Regions from separate parts of the Achromobacter sp. 10T422 genome, predicted to be linked through region 3. Evidence: predicted binding sites of a transcription regulator. Region 3 holds the regulator's gene; each other region holds the start of a gene.
What was found. The regulator LexA, encoded in region 3, represses DNA repair genes until DNA is damaged. The targets are predictions, from matches to a motif close to ACTGTATNNNNATACAGT.
Positions count from the first base shown of each region.

Region 1: a site for LexA is predicted at 3,609-3,626, ahead of recA (recombinase RecA). Genes of this name have one in related genera too.
Region 2: a site for LexA is predicted at 1,438-1,455, ahead of imuA (translesion DNA synthesis-associated protein ImuA). Genes of this name have one in related genera too.

Region 1 covers NZ_JBFTHD010000002.1:568,339-575,089, reverse strand. Annotated here, with positions in the region: gene metE (5-methyltetrahydropteroyltriglutamate--homocysteine S-methyltransferase) at 1-469, opposite strand, end outside; gene AC1DB0_RS06770 (LysR family transcriptional regulator) at 621-1,538, shown strand; gene recX (recombination regulator RecX) at 1,586-2,350, opposite strand; gene recA (recombinase RecA) at 2,443-3,504, opposite strand; gene AC1DB0_RS06755 (response regulator transcription factor) at 3,811-4,500, shown strand; gene AC1DB0_RS06750 (sensor histidine kinase) at 4,616-5,992, shown strand; gene AC1DB0_RS06745 (MFS transporter) at 6,214-6,751, shown strand, end outside.
Region 2 covers NZ_JBFTHD010000001.1:282,938-289,688, forward strand. Annotated here, with positions in the region: gene AC1DB0_RS01235 (amino acid permease) at 1-1,352, shown strand, start outside; gene imuA (translesion DNA synthesis-associated protein ImuA) at 1,503-2,207, shown strand; gene AC1DB0_RS01245 (Y-family DNA polymerase) at 2,137-3,606, shown strand; gene AC1DB0_RS01250 (error-prone DNA polymerase) at 3,617-6,751, shown strand, end outside.
Region 3 covers NZ_JBFTHD010000001.1:746,383-753,133, forward strand. Annotated here, with positions in the region: gene AC1DB0_RS03130 (amino acid aminotransferase) at 1-929, shown strand, start outside; gene lexA (transcriptional repressor LexA) at 1,088-1,738, shown strand; gene lon (endopeptidase La) at 1,850-4,300, opposite strand; gene clpX (ATP-dependent Clp protease ATP-binding subunit ClpX) at 4,507-5,805, opposite strand; gene clpP (ATP-dependent Clp endopeptidase proteolytic subunit ClpP) at 5,907-6,560, opposite strand; gene tig (trigger factor) at 6,565-6,751, opposite strand, start outside.

The sequences.
Region 1 (6,751 bases), on a different contig from region 3:
CGGCGTGGCCCAGCGCGTGCGCTTCCTGCACCTGCTGAAACAGCGATTCACGGGCGATGCGGAAGGTCTGGCCCGGAACCAGTTCCGGCACGATGTAGTGATAGTTGGTGTCGAACCACTTGGTCATTTCGCAAGCGGCGGCGGGCTTGCCCGTGGGCGCGCGGCCACGGCCCATGCGAAACAGCGTGTCCAGCGAGACCGGCTCGCTGTTCTTCTGGCCGAAGCGGGCCGGCACGGCGCCCAGCAGCGTGGACCATTCCAGAATCTGGTCGTACCAGGCGAAGTCGCCCACGGGCACGAATTTGAGGCCGGCGGCGGCTTGCCGTTTCCAGTGTTTGGCGCGCAGTTCACGGCCGGTTTCTTCCAGCGCTTCAACGGTCTGCTTGCCAGCCCAATACGCTTCCACCGCGCGCTTGAGTTCGCGCTGCGCGCCAATGCGAGGGAACCCAAGATTATGAATAGTCGTCATGACAATGCCACCGTAAGACAAATTTTGTTCAAGTGATGGCTATTGTGCAGGCTAACTTATATGAATCAAAATCAATGTCTACATTTATAAGATGAGGAAATCTCATACAATAATTCCTCATCCAGTCCGCCCCTGAGCCACTCCCCGCCCCATGCTAGAAATTCGCCATCTTGAAACGCTGACCGCCATCCGCGAAGGCGGCAGCCTGCAAGAAGCCGCCGAGCGCCTGCACCTGACCCAATCCGCCCTGTCGCATCAGTTGCGCGACCTGGAAACCCGCCTGGGTACGCCGCTATTGAACCGCCGTACCCGCCCCGCCCGCTTGACCACTGCCGGTTTGCGCGTGCTGGCGCTGGCGGACGAGGTGTTGCCGCGCATTCGCGCCACCGAACGCGAATTGCAGCGTCTGGCCGCGGGGCGCACGGGGCGCCTGCATCTGGCCATTGATTGCCATTCCTGCTTCCAATGGTTGATGCCGGCGCTAGACGCTTTCCGCGTGCAATGGCCGGACGTGGCGCTGGACTTGTCGGCGGCCTTCTCGTTTGCGCCGCTGCCCGCCCTGGTGCGCGGCGACCTCGATCTGGTGATCACGTCAGACCCGCAGCCGCTGGATTCCGTGGAATATCTGCCGCTGTTCAAGTACGAGCTGGTGTTGGCCGTGTCGGAATCGAATCCGCTGGCTGGCAGCAAATTCATCATGCCGGACCAACTGGCCGATCAGACGCTCATTACCTATCCGGTGGACAAGCAGCGCCTGGACGTGTTCACCGCCTTCCTGGACCCGGCGGATGTTGAGCCCGCCGCCATCCGCAAGGCGGAACTCACGCCCATCATCGCGCAGCTGGTTGCCAGCAACCGCGGCGTGGCGGCGCTGCCGAACTGGGCGCTGACGGAATACATGAATCAAGGCTGGTTGCGGCTGTGCCGGCTGGGGCCGCAAGGGGTATGGCGCACGCTGTACGCCACGGTGCGCAGCGAAGACACCGACACGTCGTACATCGATGAATTCCTGACCATCACGCGCGACGTCTGCTTCAAGACGCTATCGGGCATCAAGTCGGCGAAGTGATGCGGGAAGGCTGAAGCAAGCAGGCCAAATACCGCAAGGCGGCCGGATCAGTCTTCGTCGCTGTCGCCCAAGATGCGGCGGATGACGTCGTGCGCAAAGCCGCGGCTGGCCAGAAAGCGGGCTTGCTTGGCGTAGGCGGCGCGGTCGGCCGGTTTGGCATCGAAGCGCTTCTTCCAGACTTCCAGCGCGCGGTCGTACTCCGTGGCGCGAAGCTGGTCGCGCAGTTCGGCGACCTGGTTGTCGTCCACCCCATGCTGGCGCAATTCCTGCACGATGCGGGCCGTGCCTTGGCGCGATGCGCGGCGATGCACCAGGCTTTGCGCAAAGCGCTCGGTGGACAGCCAGCCTTCTTTTTCCAGCGCGTCCAACACCGCTTCGACCTCGTCCGCGTCGTCGGCATAGGCGGCAAGCTTGCGGGCGAGTTCTTCGCGGGCGTGTTCACGCCGCGACAAATACCCCACGGCGCGCATCTTCAGCGACGGCCCCTTACGTTCGGGCTTGCCATCGGCGGCTGCGGCGCCTTCGTTCGCGTCCGATCCTGTTTCTGGTCCAACCTCTACGCCCGCTCTTGCGTCGTTACGCGCCGTGCCACGGCCGCGCGCGGAGCCGCGTGTTGCCGCATTGCGTGTTTCCGAGCTGCGCTGCCATACGTCAGGCGCGGAGGCGGATGCGTCTTCGGCCGCCGCAGCTTCTTTTTCGCGGCGCGCGTCGGAAGTGCGCCGCAAGCCCTGGGGCTTGGCGACGGTTTCAAACTCGTCATCCAACTTGGCGCGAAGACGGTCGGCTGACGCGGGAGTCGATTTCCAGCTCATGCGCTTCCTGCTTTCTATGCAAAACGGCAGGCCCGTAGTGGCGCCTGCCGCATATATCGCCAGGCCGAAGCGCTGGCGGCGTCCGAATTGCGTTATTCGGCGGTGTCTTCGGCCGTGGGCACGAATTCGGCGGCGCGGCTGACGATGCCCTGGTTCTCGCGAACGCGGTTCTCGATCTCGATCGCGATTTCCTTGTGCTCTTTCAGGTATTCGCGAACATTGTCCTTGCCCTGACCAATGCGATTGCCGTTGTAGCTGTACCACGCGCCGGACTTGTCCACCACGCTGGCGGCCACGCCCAAGTCAATGATTTCGCCTTCGCGCGAGATGCCGGCGCCGTACATGATGTCGAATTCAGCCTGCTTGAACGGCGGCGCGACCTTGTTCTTCACAACCTTGACGCGGGTTTCGTTGCCAACGACTTCATCGCCCTTCTTGATGGAGCCAATGCGGCGGATGTCCAGACGCACCGAGGCGTAGAACTTCAGCGCGTTGCCGCCCGTCGTGGTTTCGGGGTTGCCGAACATGACGCCGATCTTCATGCGGATCTGGTTGATGAAGATGACCATGCAGTTGGTGCGCTTGATCGTGGCGGTCAGCTTGCGCAGCGCCTGGCTCATCAGACGGGCTTGCAGGCCGGGCAGCGAGTCGCCCATTTCGCCTTCGATTTCAGCCTTGGGCACCAGCGCGGCGACCGAGTCGATGACGATCAGGTCAACCGAACCCGAACGCACCAGCGCATCGGTGATTTCCAGTGCCTGTTCGCCCGTGTCCGGCTGCGAGATCAGCAGGTCGGTCAGGTTCACGCCCAGCTTGTTGGCGTATTGCACGTCCAGCGCGTGTTCCGCGTCGACGAACGCGCAAGTGCCGCCGATTTTCTGCATTTCAGCAATGACTTGCAGCGTGAGGGTCGTCTTGCCCGACGATTCCGGGCCGTAGATTTCGACCACACGGCCGCGCGGCAGGCCGCCAACGCCCAAAGCGATGTCCAGACCCAGCGAGCCCGTGGAAACCACCTGGATGTCGTGCGAGACCTCGTTGTCGCCGTAGCGCATGATCGAGCCCTTGCCGAACTGCTTTTCGATCTGCGAAAGCGCGGCGGCAAGCGCCTTGGCCTTTTCCGAAGCGGCGGCCTTGGAGGTTTTGTCGTCCATGTAATGTCCTGTCTGTAACGTATCTGGTATCTGGTGGTTGCGGCTGGGGCCTGAACCGCAGCATTGCTGTTTTGAATCAGGTTCAGATTATGGCATCGGATTGTACTGTACAAAAAACCAGTGTGCCAGAGTTTTGCACGTATTCCCTGAGTGGGCAAGCCCGGCCGCCTATGACAGAATCGAAGCCGACCCCGGCGTTTCGTCCCTTTTCCGCCGCCGGGCCGCCCACAAGGCGGATAGCCCCCCATAGAGGGGTGGCCAGCGCGCAAAGCGCCGGCGCCACAGGGACCCCTTCATTTGCAGCCCATGCGTATTCTGATCGCTGAAGACGACAGCATTCTGGCCGACGGTCTATCCCGGTCATTGCGCCACAACGGCTATGCCGTGGACGCCGTGCGCGACGGGCTGGCCGCCGATTCTGCCCTGGCGGCCCAAGCCTTTGACCTGCTCATCCTGGATCTCGGCCTGCCGCAACTGGCCGGGCTGGAAGTGCTGCGCCGCCTGCGCGCCCGCAACTCCGCCCTGCCCGTTCTGATCCTGACCGCTGCCGACAGCATCGAGCAGCGCGTCAAGGGCCTGGACCTGGGCGCCGACGATTACATGGCCAAGCCTTTCGCGCTGTCCGAGCTGGAAGCGCGCGTGCGCGCCCTGACCCGGCGCGGCGCGGGCGGCGGCGCCACGATGATCAAGCACGGCCGGCTGCTGTTCGACCAGACGGGCCGCGTGGCCATCGTTGATGACCAGACGCTGGACCTGTCCGCGCGCGAAGTCAGCCTGCTGGAAATTCTGCTGACTCGCAGCGGCCGCATGGTCAGCAAGACGCAGCTGGTGGACCACTTGTGCGAATGGGGTGAGGAAGTCAGCACCAACGCTATCGAAGTCTATGTGCACCGGCTGCGCAAGAAGCTGGAGCCCAGCGGCGTGAAGATCGTGACCGTGCGCGGCCTGGGCTACTGTCTGGAGCGGGACCAGGGTGCCGCGTACCTCGCCAGCTGAGCCTGCAGGACCTGAGCCGCTCAATCAGGAAGCGTTGGATATCATGCAAGCCGGGTCCAAGGGCCCGAGCTTCGCGCCGCCCCAGCGTTCGCTGCTGGGCGAAATCCTGGACTGGATGCTCGCGCCGCTGTTCCTGCTGTGGCCCATGAGCGTCGCCATCACGTATGTGGTCGCGCAGAACATCGCCAACGTGCCTTACGACCGGGCGCTGGCCAATAACCTGCATGTGCTGACGCGCCAGGTTCACGCGCAAGACGGCCGCGCGGTACTCAAGATGACGGACCCTGCACGCGATGTGCTGCGCGCCGATGAAACCGACAGCGTGTTCTGGCTGGCGCTGGGCAGCCGCGGCGAATACCTGGGCGGCGACCGCGCGTTGCCCCTGCCCGCCACCGTGGGCCAGCCCCGCCCCGGCGAGGTCCAATACGAAGACGACACCATGCGCGGCTTCGGCATCCGGCTGGCCTTCACGTGGGTGGACCTGAACCTGCCCAACACGCAGCCCGCGCTGCTGATCGTGGCCGAGACCGTCGAGAAGCGCACCCAGCTGGCCAACGACATCATCAAAGGCGTGATCATTCCGCAGTTTGTGGTGCTGCCGATTGCCGTGCTGCTCGTGTGGTTCGGGCTGTCGCGCGGCGTGGCGCCATTGAATGCGTTGCAGCAGCGCCTGCGCGCGCGCCGTCCTGATGATCTTTCGCCCATCGATGAGCGCGCCGCGCCGTCGGAAATCGCGCCGCTGGTGGCGGCCATGAACGATCTCTTGGACCGCTTGTCCGCCAACGTGCAGGCGCAGCGTCGTTTCGTGGCGGACGCGGCGCATCAATTGAAGACGCCCCTGGCCGGCTTGCGCACGCAGGCCGAGCTGGCGTTGCGCGATGCCAGCCCCGAAGAAATGCAGTCCAGCCTGCGCCAGCTGGTGACGGGTTCCGAACGCGCCACACGTCTGGTCAACCAGCTGCTGTTGCTGGCGCGCGCGGAAAATCCCAGTGCGATCGGATTGACCCGCACCGATCTCAACGCCATCGCCTACGAGCAAGCGATGCACTGGGTGCCCCAGGCGCTGTCGCTTGCCACCGATCTGGGTTTCGAAGGGTCGGACGACCCGGTTGAGATCAGCGGCAACCCGCTATTGCTTGCCGAGCTGCTGAACAACCTGGTCGACAACGCCTTGCGCTACACCCCCCGCGGCGGCCACATCACCGTGCGCGTGCAGCGGGTTGGCGACGAAGCCGTGCTGGAGGTCGAAGACTCTGGCCCGGGCATTCCCCCCGAAGAACGCGAACGCGTATTCGACCGCTTCTACCGCGTGCTGGGCACGGCGTCGGACGGCAGCGGCCTGGGGCTGGCCATCGTGCGCGAAATTGCGCAGAAGCATCAGGCCACGGTCCTGATCAGCGACCATCCCACCGCACATTCGGACCTGCCCGGCACCCGCATCCGCGTGGTGTTTCCGATGTACGCCGACCACCCGGATTTGCTGGAAAGCTGAGCGCAACCCTGCCCGCAGCGGGCTAAGGACTATCCCTAGCCCCGCGCGCAACGCTTACACAATGTTTCAATTTTAAGATTCAGGTAAGGATTACGTCAGAACCTCGTCAGCCTCGCGCCTCAATGTTGCGTATAGCTCGATGTCGGCTCGCCGGCAAAGGGCCCAGCACGGCGGACAACCGCTGGCCAAAAAAACGAGGAGACATCATGAGCACAACAACCATGGCAGGCCGCGGTCCTTCCGCGGAACCGCGCCCGATGACCAAGGATGAACGCCGCGTCATCTTCGCGTCGTCTTTGGGCACGGTTTTCGAGTGGTACGACTTTTATCTATATGGCTCGCTCGCAGCCATCATCGCGCAACACTTTTTCTCGGGCGTGAACCCCACCGCGGGCTTCATCTTCGCGCTGCTGGCGTTCGCCGCGGGCTTCGCCGTGCGCCCCTTCGGCGCCCTGGTGTTTGGCCGTTTGGGCGATCTGGTCGGCCGCAAATACACGTTCCTGGTCACGATCGTGATCATGGGCCTGTCGACGTTCCTGGTCGGCGTGCTGCCCAGCTACGCCAGCATCGGCCTGGCCGCTCCGGCCATCCTGATCGTGCTGCGCTTGCTGCAGGGCCTGGCGCTGGGCGGTGAATACGGTGGCGCGGCCACGTACGTCGCCGAACACGCTCCGCACGGCCGCCGTGGTTTCTACACCTCGTGGATTCAAACCACCGCTACCCTGGGCCTGTTCCTGTCGCTGCTCGTCATCCTGGGCA
Region 2 (6,751 bases), 460 kb from region 3:
CCTCCGGCGCGGCGATTGCCCAGGCGGGCCCCGGTGGCGCCCTGCTCGTGTATCTGGTGATTGGCCTGATGGTCTACTTCATCATGACCAGCCTGGGCGAGCTGGCCACCTTCATGCCGGTGTCCGGTTCCTTTTGCACCTACGCGTCGCGCTATGTCGACCCAGGCTTTGGGTTTGCGCTGGGCTGGAACTTCTGGATCAGCTGGGCCACGGTGGTTGCCGTGGATGTGGTGGCCGCCCAACTGGTCATGGCGTACTGGTTGCCGGACACGCCAGGATGGATATGGAGCGTGGCCTTTCTGGCGCTGACCTTCGGGCTGAACGCATTTTCGGCGCGCAGCTTTGGCGAAGCCGAATACTGGTTCGCCATCATCAAGGTGGTGGCCGTGCTGTGCTTCATTGCGGTCGGGCTGGGCATGCTGGTGGGCATCATCCATAGCGGCAATGAAGTGGGCCTGGCCAATTGGAAGGTGGGCGACGCGCCGTTCGTGGGCAACGCGGCAACGTGGGTCGGCGTGGCGATGGTGGTGGCCTATTCCTTCCAGGGCACCGAACTGGTGGGCGTCGCCGCGGGCGAATCCGAGAACCCGCGCCGCAACGTGCCGCGCGCGATCAACAACGTGTTCTGGCGCATTCTGCTGTTTTACGTGCTGGCCATTCTGATCATCGGCCTGCTGCTGCCCTATACCGACCCGCAATTGCTGCGCAACGAAGTGGAAGACATTGCCGTCAGCCCCTTCACGCTGGTGTTCCAGCACGCGGGGCTGCTGTCGGCCGCCACCGTGATGAACGCCGTGATCCTGACCTCCGTGCTGTCGGCCGGCAATTCGGGCATGTACGCCGCCACGCGGATGCTGTTCAACATGGCGGCCGAAGGCCAGGCGCCGGCCATCTTCAAACGCCTGACCGCCAATGGCGTGCCGCTGTACGCGCTGCTGGCGACCACCGCGCTGGCCTGCCTGTGCCTGTTCAGCGTGGTGTACAGCCCGAAGGCGGTCTACATCTGGCTGCTGAATTTTGCGGGCATGACGGAATTCATCGTCTGGCTGAGCATTGCGATCAGCCACTACCGGTTCCGCCAGGGCTATGTGAAGCATGGCTTCAACCCGGATGACCTGCCCTACAAGGCCGGCCTGTTCCCGTTTGGCCCGGTGCTGGCGTTTGTGCTGTGCCTGATCGTGACCTTGGGCCAGAACTATCAGGCCTTTTTGCAAGACCGGATCGACTGGATCGGCGTGGTGTCGACCTATCTGGCCATTCCGCTGTTCCTGGCGTTGTGGATCGGGCATCGCGTGGTGAGGCGGTCGCGCTGGGTCAAGTACCAGGACATGCGGTTTTACGGCGGCGCGTAAATCGAATGTGATGCGGTCGAATCGCGGCCGAATTTGACGCCGTCGAATGTGACGCAGGCATGGCGGATGCCGGCGGGGTCGAAATACTGTATATTTATACAGTGTAAATTCACCCTATAAGCCTCAAGCCGATACCGGGCCCCACCCGCCATGCAGTCCCCCGAACGCATCCACCCCGCGTTGTGGCGCGCCACCCAGCTGGCCAAAGGCGCCGCCCGCACCCTGCCCACCGGGCACGCTCCGCTTTCCGCCGAGCTGCCGGACGGGGGCTGGCCGCTGGGCGCGTTGGTTGAATTGCTGACCCCGCACCCCGGTATCGGTGAAATCCGCCTGCTGCGCCCCGCGCTGGCCCAACTGGAAACGCGCCGTCCCATCGCCTTGGTGCAGCCCCCGCATGCCCCCCACATCGCCAGCTGGATGAGCTGGCGGCTGGACCCCCGGCAGTTGCTGTGGGTCGCGCCGAAAAAGCCCGTCGATACCTTGTGGGCCGCCGAACAGATTCTGAAAAATGGCAGTTGCGGCGCGCTGATCTGCTGGCTGCCGCATGTGCGCCCCGAATCCTTACGCCGCCTGCATCTTGCGGCGCAGGCTAGCGACCTGCTCTTTATTGCCGTCCGCCCGGCCAACGCCGCGCAGAACGCCACCCCCGCCCCATTGCGGCTGGCGCTTGCGCCCGCGCCGGGCGGTTTGTCTGTCCATATTCTGAAGCGCCGGGGGCCTGTCTGCGACACGCCGCTATACGTGGGCCTGGAACCCGGCGCGCTTACGCCTTCTTCCCCCCGCCATGCGCCTCTGGATCGCCGCCTACCTGCGCTGCCTGCCGCTGGACGCACTACGCCCGCACTGGCCGCATGAGGGTCTGGCATTCGCCGTTCTGGACCAGGAACGCGTTGCCGCCCTTACCCCCGCCGCCCGCCAGGCCGGCGTCAAGGCGGGCATGCGCCGCGCCGGCGCAGCCGCCATCGCCCCCCAGGTCGACTTGCTGCCGCGCCAGCCGCAAACTGAAGCCGACGCGCTCCACGGCGCGGCGCTGGCCCTGCTGCAATACACCCCCGAAATCGCCCTGGGCGACGACGACACCGTGCTCCTGAATGTCGGCGCCAGCCTGATGTTCTTTGGCGGACCGCGCGCGCTCAGCCAGCGCATCCGCGCCACCCTGCGCGCGCTGGATTTGCGCGTGTCGCTGGGCATGGCGCCCACCGCCACGGGCGCCTGGCTGCTGGCGCACCGCCCGGGCCGCCGCATGCCCCGCCGCACCTTGACGCTACCCACGCTGACGCGCCGGCTCGACGCCCTGCCGCTGGCGCTGCTGCCGCAGGCGCTGGCCCGCCGCGACTGGCTGGACGACATCGGCTGCCACACGCTGGCCGACTTGCGCGCCTTGCCGCGCGCCGGCCTGCAACGGCGCAGCACGCCCGAATTGCTGCAAGCCCTGGACGCCGCCTACGGCCAGAAACCGGAGCTCTATCGCTGGATCGAACCGCCCAACCAGTTCTCGCGGCGCATCGAACTCATGGACTATGTCGAGCACACCGACGCCGTGCTGGCGGTGGCGCGCCGGCTGGCCGAACAACTGGGCGGCTGGCTGACCGCGCGCCAACTGGCCGTGCGCCGCGTGGTGCTCAGCATGGAACACGAACGCGGCCGCCACGCCCGCCCGCCCACCGAGCTGGAACTGGCGCTGGCGCAACCGGTATGGCAGGCCCCGCAACTGCTGCACCTGCTGCGCGAAAAGCTGAACCACTTCACTCTGGAAGCGCCCGTCATCGCGGTATCGCTGCTGGCGCCCGACACGGTTGAGCAGCCGGCCGCCAGCACCACCCTGTTTCCCGAGCCCGGCGGCACGGCAGCCGACCATGCCCGGCTGCTGGACTTGCTGGTGGCCCGGCTGGGCCGCGATCAGGTCCGCCACGCGCAACCCACCCCCGACCACCGCCCCGAAGCCGCGAATTCCTGGGGCGACGCGCTGGCCGCGCCCCGCCCGCCCGAACCCCTGCCCCCCTTGCTTGACCGCCCGTTCTGGCTGCTGGAAACGCCGCTGCCCTTGAAGCTGTCGGGCCATCGCCCGCAATACGGCGGCCAGGCGCTGCGCCTGATGCGCGGCCCCGAACGCATCGAAAGCGGCTGGTGGGACCCGGCCCTGACCGTGCGCGACTATTTCGTCGCCGAAGACGCCGCCGCCGCGCGCTACTGGATCTACCGCGAACGCGACGCGGAGCACGCGCGCTGGTTCCTGCACGGGCTGTACGCCTGAGGCCGCCGGCATGGACGACGATTCCTACGACGCGCTTGACCCGTCCGACCTGTTGGCGACGCTGCCCGGCTACGCCGAGCTGCAATGCCAGTCGAACTTTTCCTTTCTGCAAGGCGCGTCCCACCCCGAAGAACTGGCCGCACGCGCCGCCGAACTGGGCTACGCCGCGCTGGCGCTGACCGACGAATGTTCGCTGGCGGGCGTCGTGCGCGCCCACATGGAAGCCAAGACCCAGAAGCTGCCGCTCATCATCGGCGCCACCTTCCAGCTGCGCGCCGCCCCCGACGCCGCGCCGCTGGGGCTGACCCTGCTGGCGCAAACGCGCGAGGGCTACGGCAACCTGTCGGAGCTCATCACGCTGGCCCGCACCCGCGCGCCCAAAGGCGAATACCGGCTGGAGCCGGATGACTTCACCGATCCGCCCGAGGGCAGCGCGCATCTGCGCCACCTGCCCGAATGCCTGGCCATCCTGACGCCCGCCTACGGCACCGACGCCGACCGCCTGGCCGAACAGGCGCGCTGGCTGGCGCGCGTCTTTCCGAACCGCGCCTGGGTGGGGCTGAATCTGCTGTACCGCTCGCGCGACGACCAGCACCGCGCCGCCATCGAACACGCCGCGCAGCAAGCCGAGCTGCCCATCGTGGCGGTGGGCCAGGTGCAGATGCATGTGCGGTCGCGCAAACCGCTGCACGACACGCTGACCGGCATCCGCACCCATCGGCCCGTGTCCCAATGCGGCTACGAGCTATCCGGCAACGCCGAGCAGCATCTGCGCACCCGCATGCGGCTGGCCAACCTCTACCCGCCCGAGGCGCTGGCGCAAACCCTTGTCATCGCGCGCCGCTGCGCGTTTTCGCTGGACGAGCTGCACTACGAATACCCCGACGAAATCGTGCCGCGCGGCCACACGCCCGCCACCTATCTGCGCCAGGAAACCCTGGCGGGCGCCGCGCGCCGCTTTCCCGCCGGCGTGCCGGAAAGCGTGTCCGAGCAGATCGAAAAAGAGCTCGACCTGATCGCCGACCTGCACTACGAAGCCTATTTCCTGACTGTCTACGACATCGTCCAATACGCGCGCAGCGTCGGCATCCTGTGCCAGGGGCGCGGCTCGGCCGCCAACTCGGCCGTCTGCTATTGCCTGGGCATCACCGCTGTTGACCCGGTCCGCGGCAACAATCTGTTCGAACGTTTCATCAGCAAGGAGCGCAACGAACCGCCCGACATCGATGTGGACTTCGAGCACCAGCGCCGCGAAGAAGTCATCCAGTACATCTACCGCAAATACGGCCGGCAGCGCGCCGCTCTGACCGCCGTCGTCATCTCCTACCGCCCGCGCAGCGTGCTGCGCGATACCGGCCGCGCGCTGGGCGTGGACCTGGGCGTCATCGACGCCGTGGCGCGCGCCCATCAATGGTGGGACGGCAAAAAGGAAATGCTGCGCACGCTGGGCGCTTGCGGGCTGGACCCGGAATCCCAGGTGGCGCGGCAATGGGCGTCGCTGGCGCAGACGATGATGGGCTTTCCGCGCCACCTGTCACAGCACCCGGGCGGCTTCGTGATTTCACGCGGGAAGCTGTCGCGCCTGGTGCCAATTGAGAACGCCGCCATGCAAGACCGCAGCGTCGTGCAATGGGACAAGGACGACCTGGACGCGCTGAAGCTGCTGAAGGTGGACGTGCTGGCGCTGGGCATGCTGTCGGCGCTGCGCCGCACGCTGGAACTGGCCGGCCAGCGCCGCGGCCAGCCGCTGGCGCTGCAAGACATCCCGGAAGGCGACGACGCCACCTACGACATGATCTGCGACGCCGACACCGTAGGCGTGTTCCAGATTGAATCGCGCGCGCAGATGACGATGCTGCCCCGCCTGCGGCCGCGCAAATACTACGACCTGGTGGTGCAAGTCGCCATCGTGCGGCCCGGCCCCATCCAGGGCGGCATGGTCCACCCCTATCTGCGCCGCCGCCAGGGCAAAGAAAAAGAAACCTATCCCAGCGAAAAGGTGCGCGGCGTGCTCAGCCGGACGATGGGCGTGCCCATTTTCCAGGAACAGGTGATGCAGATTGCCGTGGTGGCCGCCGGCTTTACGCCGGGCGAAGCCGACCAGTTGCGCCGTTCCATGGCCGCCTGGAAACGTAAAGGCGGCGTGGACAAATTCCGCGTCAAACTCGTGGGCGGGCTGCTGGCGCACGGCTACACGCTGGATTTTGCCGAAGCGCTGTTTCGCCAGGTGGAAGGCTTTGGCGAATACGGCTTTCCCGAAAGCCACGCGGCCAGCTTCGCCCTGCTGGCCTATTTCAGTTCCTGGTTGAAGCGCCACGAACCCGAAGCCTTTCTGGCCGCCCTGCTCAATTCCCAGCCCATGGGCTTTTACGCCCCCGCGCAACTGGTGCAGGACGCCCGCCGCCACGGCGTATGCGTGTTGCCCGCCGACGTCACGGTCAGCGGCTGGGATTCCGCCCTGGAAACCTTGCCGCCTGACCACCCCGGCGCCCAACGGCCCGCCCGCCCCCACGCACCGCCCCGTGACGACACCCGCCCCGCCGTCCGGCTGGGCCTGAGCCTGATCCAGGGCATGCGGGAAGACGCCGTCCGGCGCATCGAAACCGCGCGCGCCCAAGGCCCGTTTACCGACACGGGCGATCTGGCGCGCCGCGCCGGCCTCAACCGCCATGACCTGAATGCGCTGGCCGCCGGCGACGCCCTGCGCACGCTCGCCGGCCATCGGCGCCAGGCCAGCTGGGAAGCCGCCGCCAGCGTACACAGCCGCGACCTGCTGCGCGACGCCGCCATCGAAGAAACCCAGGCGCCCCGCCTGTCAGCCCCGTCCGAAAGCCAGACGGTTGCTGCCGACTACCGCAGCGTCGGCCTCACCCTGCATCGCCACCCCGTCGCACTGCTGCGCCCCCAACTCACCGCCCGCAATTTCCAGCCGGCAGAAGTGCTGAACCGCTATCCCAACAAACGTTCGGCACGCGCCTGCGGCATCGTCACCGTGCGCCAACGGCCGCAAACCTCCAAGGGCGTGATCTTCGTCACCCTGGAAGACGAAACCGGCCCCGTCAACGTCGTCGTGCGCCCCGAGCTCATCGAACGCCAGCGCCGCGAACTGCTGGGGGCCACGCTGCTGGGCGTCTACGGCGCCTGG
Region 3 (6,751 bases):
CGCTTGCCGCTGCCGGCCGCGTGCTGACCACCCAAGCGCTGGGCGGCACCGGCGCACTGAAGATCGGCGCCGACTTCCTGCATCACCTGCTGCCGGGCTCCAAGGTCCTGATCAGCAACCCCAGCTGGGAAAACCACCGCGCGCTGTTCGAACGCGCCGGGTTTGAAGTTGGCACGTACTCGTACTACGACGCCACCACCCGCGGCCTGAACTTCGACGCCATGCTGGCCGACTTGAAGGCCGCCCCGGCCAAGACCGTCGTCGTGCTGCACGCTTGCTGCCACAACCCGACTGGCGTGGACCCCACCGCCGATCAGTGGAAGCAGATCGCCGCCGTGGTCAAAGAAAACAACCTGGTCCCGTTCCTCGACATCGCCTACCAAGGCTTTGGCGAAGGCCTGAAGGAAGACGCTGCAGTCGTGCGCCTGTTCGCCGACCTGGACATGACCATGTTCATCAGCTCGTCGTTCTCGAAGTCGTTCTCGCTGTACGGCGAGCGCGTTGGTGCCCTGACGGTTGTGGCTGGCAGCAAGGACGAAGCCGTCCGCGTGCTGAGCCAACTGAAGCGTGTCATTCGCACCAACTACTCGAACCCGCCCACCCACGGCGGCACGGTGGTGTCCACGGTCCTGAACTCGCCCGAACTGTTTGCGATGTGGGAAGAAGAACTGGCCGGCATGCGTGACCGCATCCGCCTTATGCGCAAGCAACTGGTCGAAAAGATCAAGGAACATGGCGGCAAGCAGGACTTCAGCTTCGTGCTGGAACAACGCGGCATGTTCTCGTACTCGGGCCTGACCTCGGCCCAAGTTGATCGCCTGCGCGAAGAGCACGGCGTCTATGCTGTGTCCAGCGGCCGCATCTGCGTTGCCGCCCTGAACAGCGGCAACATCGACAAGGTCGCGGCCGGCATCGCAGCCGTCCTGTAAGCGTCGAATCGGAGCGGGCCGGACGGCCTGCACCCCAAAGAACGGAGCCCTTCGGGCTCCGTTTTGTTTCGGACGCCGCCCGCGGCTTGCATTTTTGCGCTGCGTCCCCCAGAATGGCGCTGTATATATGTACAGTCCGCTCGCACCGGATCATCGCCATGGCCAGCAAACTTACAGATCGCCAGCAACAAATTCTGGACCTCATCCGGCAAACCGTTACGCGCACCGGCTTCCCGCCGACGCGTGCCGAAATTGCCCAGGCTTTGGGTTTTCGCTCACCTAACGCAGCGGAAGATCACCTCAAAGCGCTGGCCCGCAAGGGCGCCATTGAGCTTACCGCCGGCGCATCGCGCGGCATCCGCTTGAAGGACAGCGCCGCTGCGTCCTCACAGACTTCCCTGCCCCTTCCCTCACTGGCACAGCTGTTGCTGCCTCTGGTGGGCCGTGTGGCCGCTGGCAGCCCCATTCTTGCGGCCGAGCACGTGGAACGCGAAGTGGGCGTCGACCCACACCTGTTTGCTCAAGCGCCCGATTACCTGCTGAAGGTTCGCGGCATGAGCATGCGCGATGCCGGTATTCTTGAAGGCGACTTGCTCGCTGTGAAGAAAGCGTCCGAAGCCCGCAATGGCCAAATCGTCGTCGCTCGCCTGGGTGACGACGTCACAGTCAAACGGCTGCAACGCACAAACGGCCATATCGAGCTGTTGCCCGAAAATCCTGACTTCCAAACCATCATTGTTGAAGCCGATCAGGAATTCGCGCTGGAAGGCATCGCGGTCGGCTTGATCCGAACTCACGCTCTGCACTGATCGCAGGAGTTTTGTGGGAGCCCTTCCCCGAAACGATCAGCCCATAAAAAACCCCGCCGCAGCGGGGTTTTTACTGGGCGCCTGCTTTCGAAGGCGCCCTGGGCTTCACGATCAGTGCTTGAGCACCGGATCAGTCGAACCCGGCTCGGCCGGCTTGGCAACCAGAGGTTCCTTTACGGCTTCGTCCTCTGCCAGAGGTTCCGGCAGACGTTCCAGCGCCAGCTCCAGCACCTTGTCGATCCAACGGACCGGCACGATCTCAAGGTGGTTCTTGACGTTGTCCGGAATCTCCGCCAAATCCTTGACGTTTTCTTCCGGGATCAAGACCGTCTTGATGCCACCACGGTGCGCCGCCAACAGCTTTTCCTTCAGGCCGCCGATCGGCAGCACTTCGCCGCGCAGCGTGATCTCGCCGGTCATGGCGACATCGGCGCGCACCGGGATGCGCGACAACGCCGACACCATGGCCGTCGTGATTGCGATGCCTGCGGACGGACCGTCCTTGGGCGTCGCGCCTTCCGGCACGTGGACGTGCATGTCGTGCTTCTCGAAGACGCTGTCAGCGAAGCCCAGACGGCGAGCACGCGAGCGCACCACCGTACGAGCCGCCTCAACCGACTCCTTCATCACGTCGCCCAGCGAACCGGTGCGTTGGATGACGCCCTTGCCGGGCATGTCCGCGACTTCGATCGTCAGCAGGTCGCCACCAACTTCCGTCCACGCCAGACCCGTCACCTGACCAATCTGGTTTTCCTTTTCGGCCATACCGAACGTGTAGCGGCGCACGCCCAGATAGTCGCTCAGGTTGTCGCCCGTGACGTTGACCGGCTTGACCTCAAGGGTCTTGCCTTCGGCCTTGGCACGATCGGTCTGGGTCAGCAACTGCTTGATGACCTTGCGGCAGATCTTGCCCACTTCGCGTTCGAGCGCACGCACACCAGCTTCGCGGGTGTAGTAGCGAACGATATCGCGCAGCGCGCTGTCATCGACCGTCAACTCGCTGTCCTTCACGCCGTTGTTCTTCATCAGCTTCGGCAGCAGATGGTCGCGGGCGATATGGATCTTTTCCTCTTCCGTGTAACCGGACAGGCGGATCACTTCCATACGGTCCAACAGGGCCGGCGGAATGTTCAGCGTGTTGCTGGTGGCCACGAACATCACGTCGGACAGGTCGAAGTCGACTTCGATGTAGTGGTCCTGGAACGTGTGGTTCTGTTCCGGGTCCAGCACTTCGAGCAACGCCGACGAAGGGTCGCCACGGAAATCCATGCCCAGCTTGTCGATTTCATCAAGCAGGAACAACGGATTGCGCACGCCAACCTTCGACATGTTCTGAACGATCTTGCCCGGCATCGAGCCGATGTACGTACGACGGTGGCCGCGAATTTCGGCCTCGTCGCGCACACCGCCCAGCGCCATGCGCACGAACTTGCGGTTCGTCGCCTTGGCGATCGACTGCCCGAGCGAGGTCTTGCCCACACCAGGAGGGCCAACCAGGCACAGAATCGGCGCCTTCACCTTGTCCACGCGCTGTTGCACGGCAAGATATTCGAGAATGCGTTCCTTGACCTTTTCCAGACCATAGTGGTCGTTGTCCAGCACCGTCTCGGCGTTGGCGATCGAGTTGTTGATCTTGCTCTTCTTCCTCCAGGGGAGGTTGATGAGCGTATCGATGTAGTTGCGCACCACCGTGGCTTCGGCCGACATGGGCGACATGAGCTTGAGCTTCTTGAGCTCGGCATCGGCCTTTTTACGGGCCTCTTTCGGCATGTGGGCAGCGATGATCTTCTTTTCAAGCTCTTCGATGTCCGCGCCTTCTTCGCCTTCGCCCAACTCCTTCTGAATGGCCTTGACCTGCTCATTCAGGTAGTAGTCGCGCTGGCTCTTTTCCATCTGCTTCTTCACGCGGCCGCGAATCCGCTTCTCGACCTGGAGAATGTCGATTTCGGTTTCGAGCTGGGTGAGCAGACCTTCAAGGCGCTCGGACGTGCCGACGATCTCGAGCATCTTTTGCTTCTGCTCGAGCTTCAGCGGAAGATGCGCGGCGATCGTGTCGGCCAGGCGTCCGGCATCATCGATGCCAGCCAGCGAGGTCAGGATCTCCGGGGGGATCTTCTTGTTGAGCTTTACGTACTGTTCGAACTGGGCGACGATCGCGCGGCGCAGGGCCTCGGTCTCGGAGCCTTGCATGGCGTCCGGCTCGATCGGCGTCACCTGGCAGGTGAAGTGCGAATCCGCATCTTCAATGCTGTTGATGCGGGCACGCTGGGTGCCTTCGACCAGCACCTTGACGGTGCCGTCGGGCAGCTTGAGCATCTGCAGGATACCGGCCACGCAACCGATCTCGTAGACGTCTTCGGGGGTGGGATCATCCTTGCCGGCGGACTTTTGGGCCACCAGCATGATGCTCTTGCCCGCTTCCATCGCAACCTCGAGCGCGCGGATAGAGCGCGGACGGCCGACGAACAGCGGGATGACCATGTGCGGAAACACCACGACGTCACGAAGTGGGAGCAGAGGGAGGTCGATCGGGTCGGAAGGCAGGGTCTGGCTGGCAGACATAGGAGGTTCCTCTGTATGACTCGGCGTATCGGGGACAGGAGACCCGGGTATACCCCGGGCTATCCACGTCAGTTACGTCTGTTATGGGAACAATAGCCGAAAATTCAAGATCTCGGCTGCCAGATATCCGAAAGGGGAAAAAAAATGCCCGGGAGGGCGGCCGAAAGGCAAAAAAACCCGTTACAGGAACGGGCTTTTTTGAAATATCAGGCTGCCGCGTCGCGGACTTCTCCGCGCTCGGGCTTGTCGGTCTCGCTGGCTTCGTCCGCGTAGATCAGCAAGGGCTTGCCCTCACCTTCAATCGCGTTCTCGTCAACCACCACGCGCTTGACATTGCCTTGCGACGGCAACTCATACATGGTGTCCAACAAGGTCTGTTCGATAATCGAACGCAGACCACGAGCCCCGGTCTTGCGCTTGAGCGCCTTGCGGGCGATCGCCTTCAATGCGGCAGGCCGCAAGTCGAGCTCGGCGCCTTCCATGGCAAAAAGCTTCTGGAACTGCTTGAGCAAGGCGTTCTTGGGCTCGGTCAGAATTTGCACCAGCGCCGCTTCGTCGAGTTCGTCCAGCGTCGCAACAACGGGCAGACGGCCGACCAGCTCGGGGATCAGACCAAACTTGATCAGATCTTCCGGTTCGACTTCGGAGAACAGCTCGCCCACACCGCGCTCGGACTTGGCGCGTACCGACGCCGAGAAACCGATGCCCGATTTCTCGGTGCGGTCGCGGATGACCTTTTCCAGTCCGTCGAAGGCGCCGCCTACGATGAACAGGATGTTGGTCGTGTCGACCTGAACGAAGTCCTGGTTAGGGTGCTTGCGGCCGCCCTGCGGGGGCACCGAGGCAACGGTGCCTTCAATCAGCTTCAGCAAGGCCTGCTGCACGCCCTCGCCCGACACGTCGCGCGTGATGGAGGGGTTGTCGGACTTGCGGGAAATCTTGTCGATTTCGTCGATGTAGATGATGGCGCGCTGCGCCTTCTCGACTTCGTAGTTGCAGTTCTGCAGCAACTTTTGAATGATATTTTCGACGTCTTCGCCCACGTAACCCGCTTCGGTCAGCGTGGTGGCGTCAGCCATGACGAACGGCACGTTCAGCATGCGCGCCAACGTCTGAGCCAAGAGCGTCTTGCCGGACCCGGTGGGGCCGATCAGCATGATGTTGCTCTTGGAGAGCTCGACTTCGTCACCCTTGATCTCGCCGTGACGAATGCGCTTGTAATGGTTGTAGACCGCTACGGCCAGCATGCGCTTGGGCGAATTTTGCCCAATGACGTACTGATCCAGGAAGGTCTTGATTTCAGCCGGAGTGGGCAGTTCGGAACGAATCGCCGCGCGCGCGGTAGCCTGCGCTTCCTCGCGGATGATGTCGTTGCACAAGTCGATGCACTCATCGCAGATGAATACCGACGGACCCGCGATCAGCTTGCGGACTTCATGCTGGCTTTTATTGCAAAACGAGCAATGCAGCACTTTTGCGTCTGCCGATCCCTTTTTTTCAGGCATATTTGTTTCGTATCTCAGGTAAAGATGCGCCAGACCGGTAACGGGCCCGGCGCATGCGCTTACTCAAACTTGATGGCAGCGGGTTCAGATCAACCGGGAAGTCAGCCTTCCGAGCGGGAGCTCATCACCTTGTCCACCAATCCATACGATACCGCATCTTCGGCGGACATGAAGTTGTCACGCTCCGTGTCCAGGCCGATGCGCTCCATCGACTGGCCGGTGTTCTCAGCCAGAATCCGGTTAAGACGTTCGCGCAGATCCAGGATCTCGCGAGCCTGAATCTGGATGTCGGACGCCTGCCCCTGGGCGCCGCCCGACGGCTGGTGGATCATGATCCGCGAGTTGGGCAGCGTGAAACGCTTGCCCTTCTTGCCAGCCGCCAGCAGGAACGCGCCCATGCTGGCCGCGAGGCCCGTGCACAGGGTCGATACGTCCGGCTTGATGAACTGCATGGTGTCAAAAATGGCCATTCCCGCATACACCGACCCGCCAGGCGAGTTGATGTACAGGGAAATGTCCTTGTCAGGATTCTCCGATTCCAGGAACAGCAACTGCGCCACAACCAGATTGGCCGTTGCGTCATTGACCGGACCCACCAGGAAAATGAGCCGTTCGCGGAGCAGACGCGAATAGATGTCGTAGGCGCGTTCGCCGCGCCCCGACTGCTCGATAACCATGGGAATGTAGCCCAGGCCGGTGGGGGTCACCGAAGACCCGCCATTCATTGCCGCATAGAAATCGGTGAATCTCTGCATAGTGTTACGCCATCCCCATCAACTGATCGAAAGGCACCTTCTCTTCGGTGACCTTGGCCTTTTCCAGCACGTGCGCGACGACGTTGTCTTCCAGCACGATAGCCTCGATTTCAGCACGACGCTGGCGGTCAGCCAGGTAATAGCTGACAACCTGAGCGGGTTGTTCGTAGTTTTCTGCGAACTCTTCAATG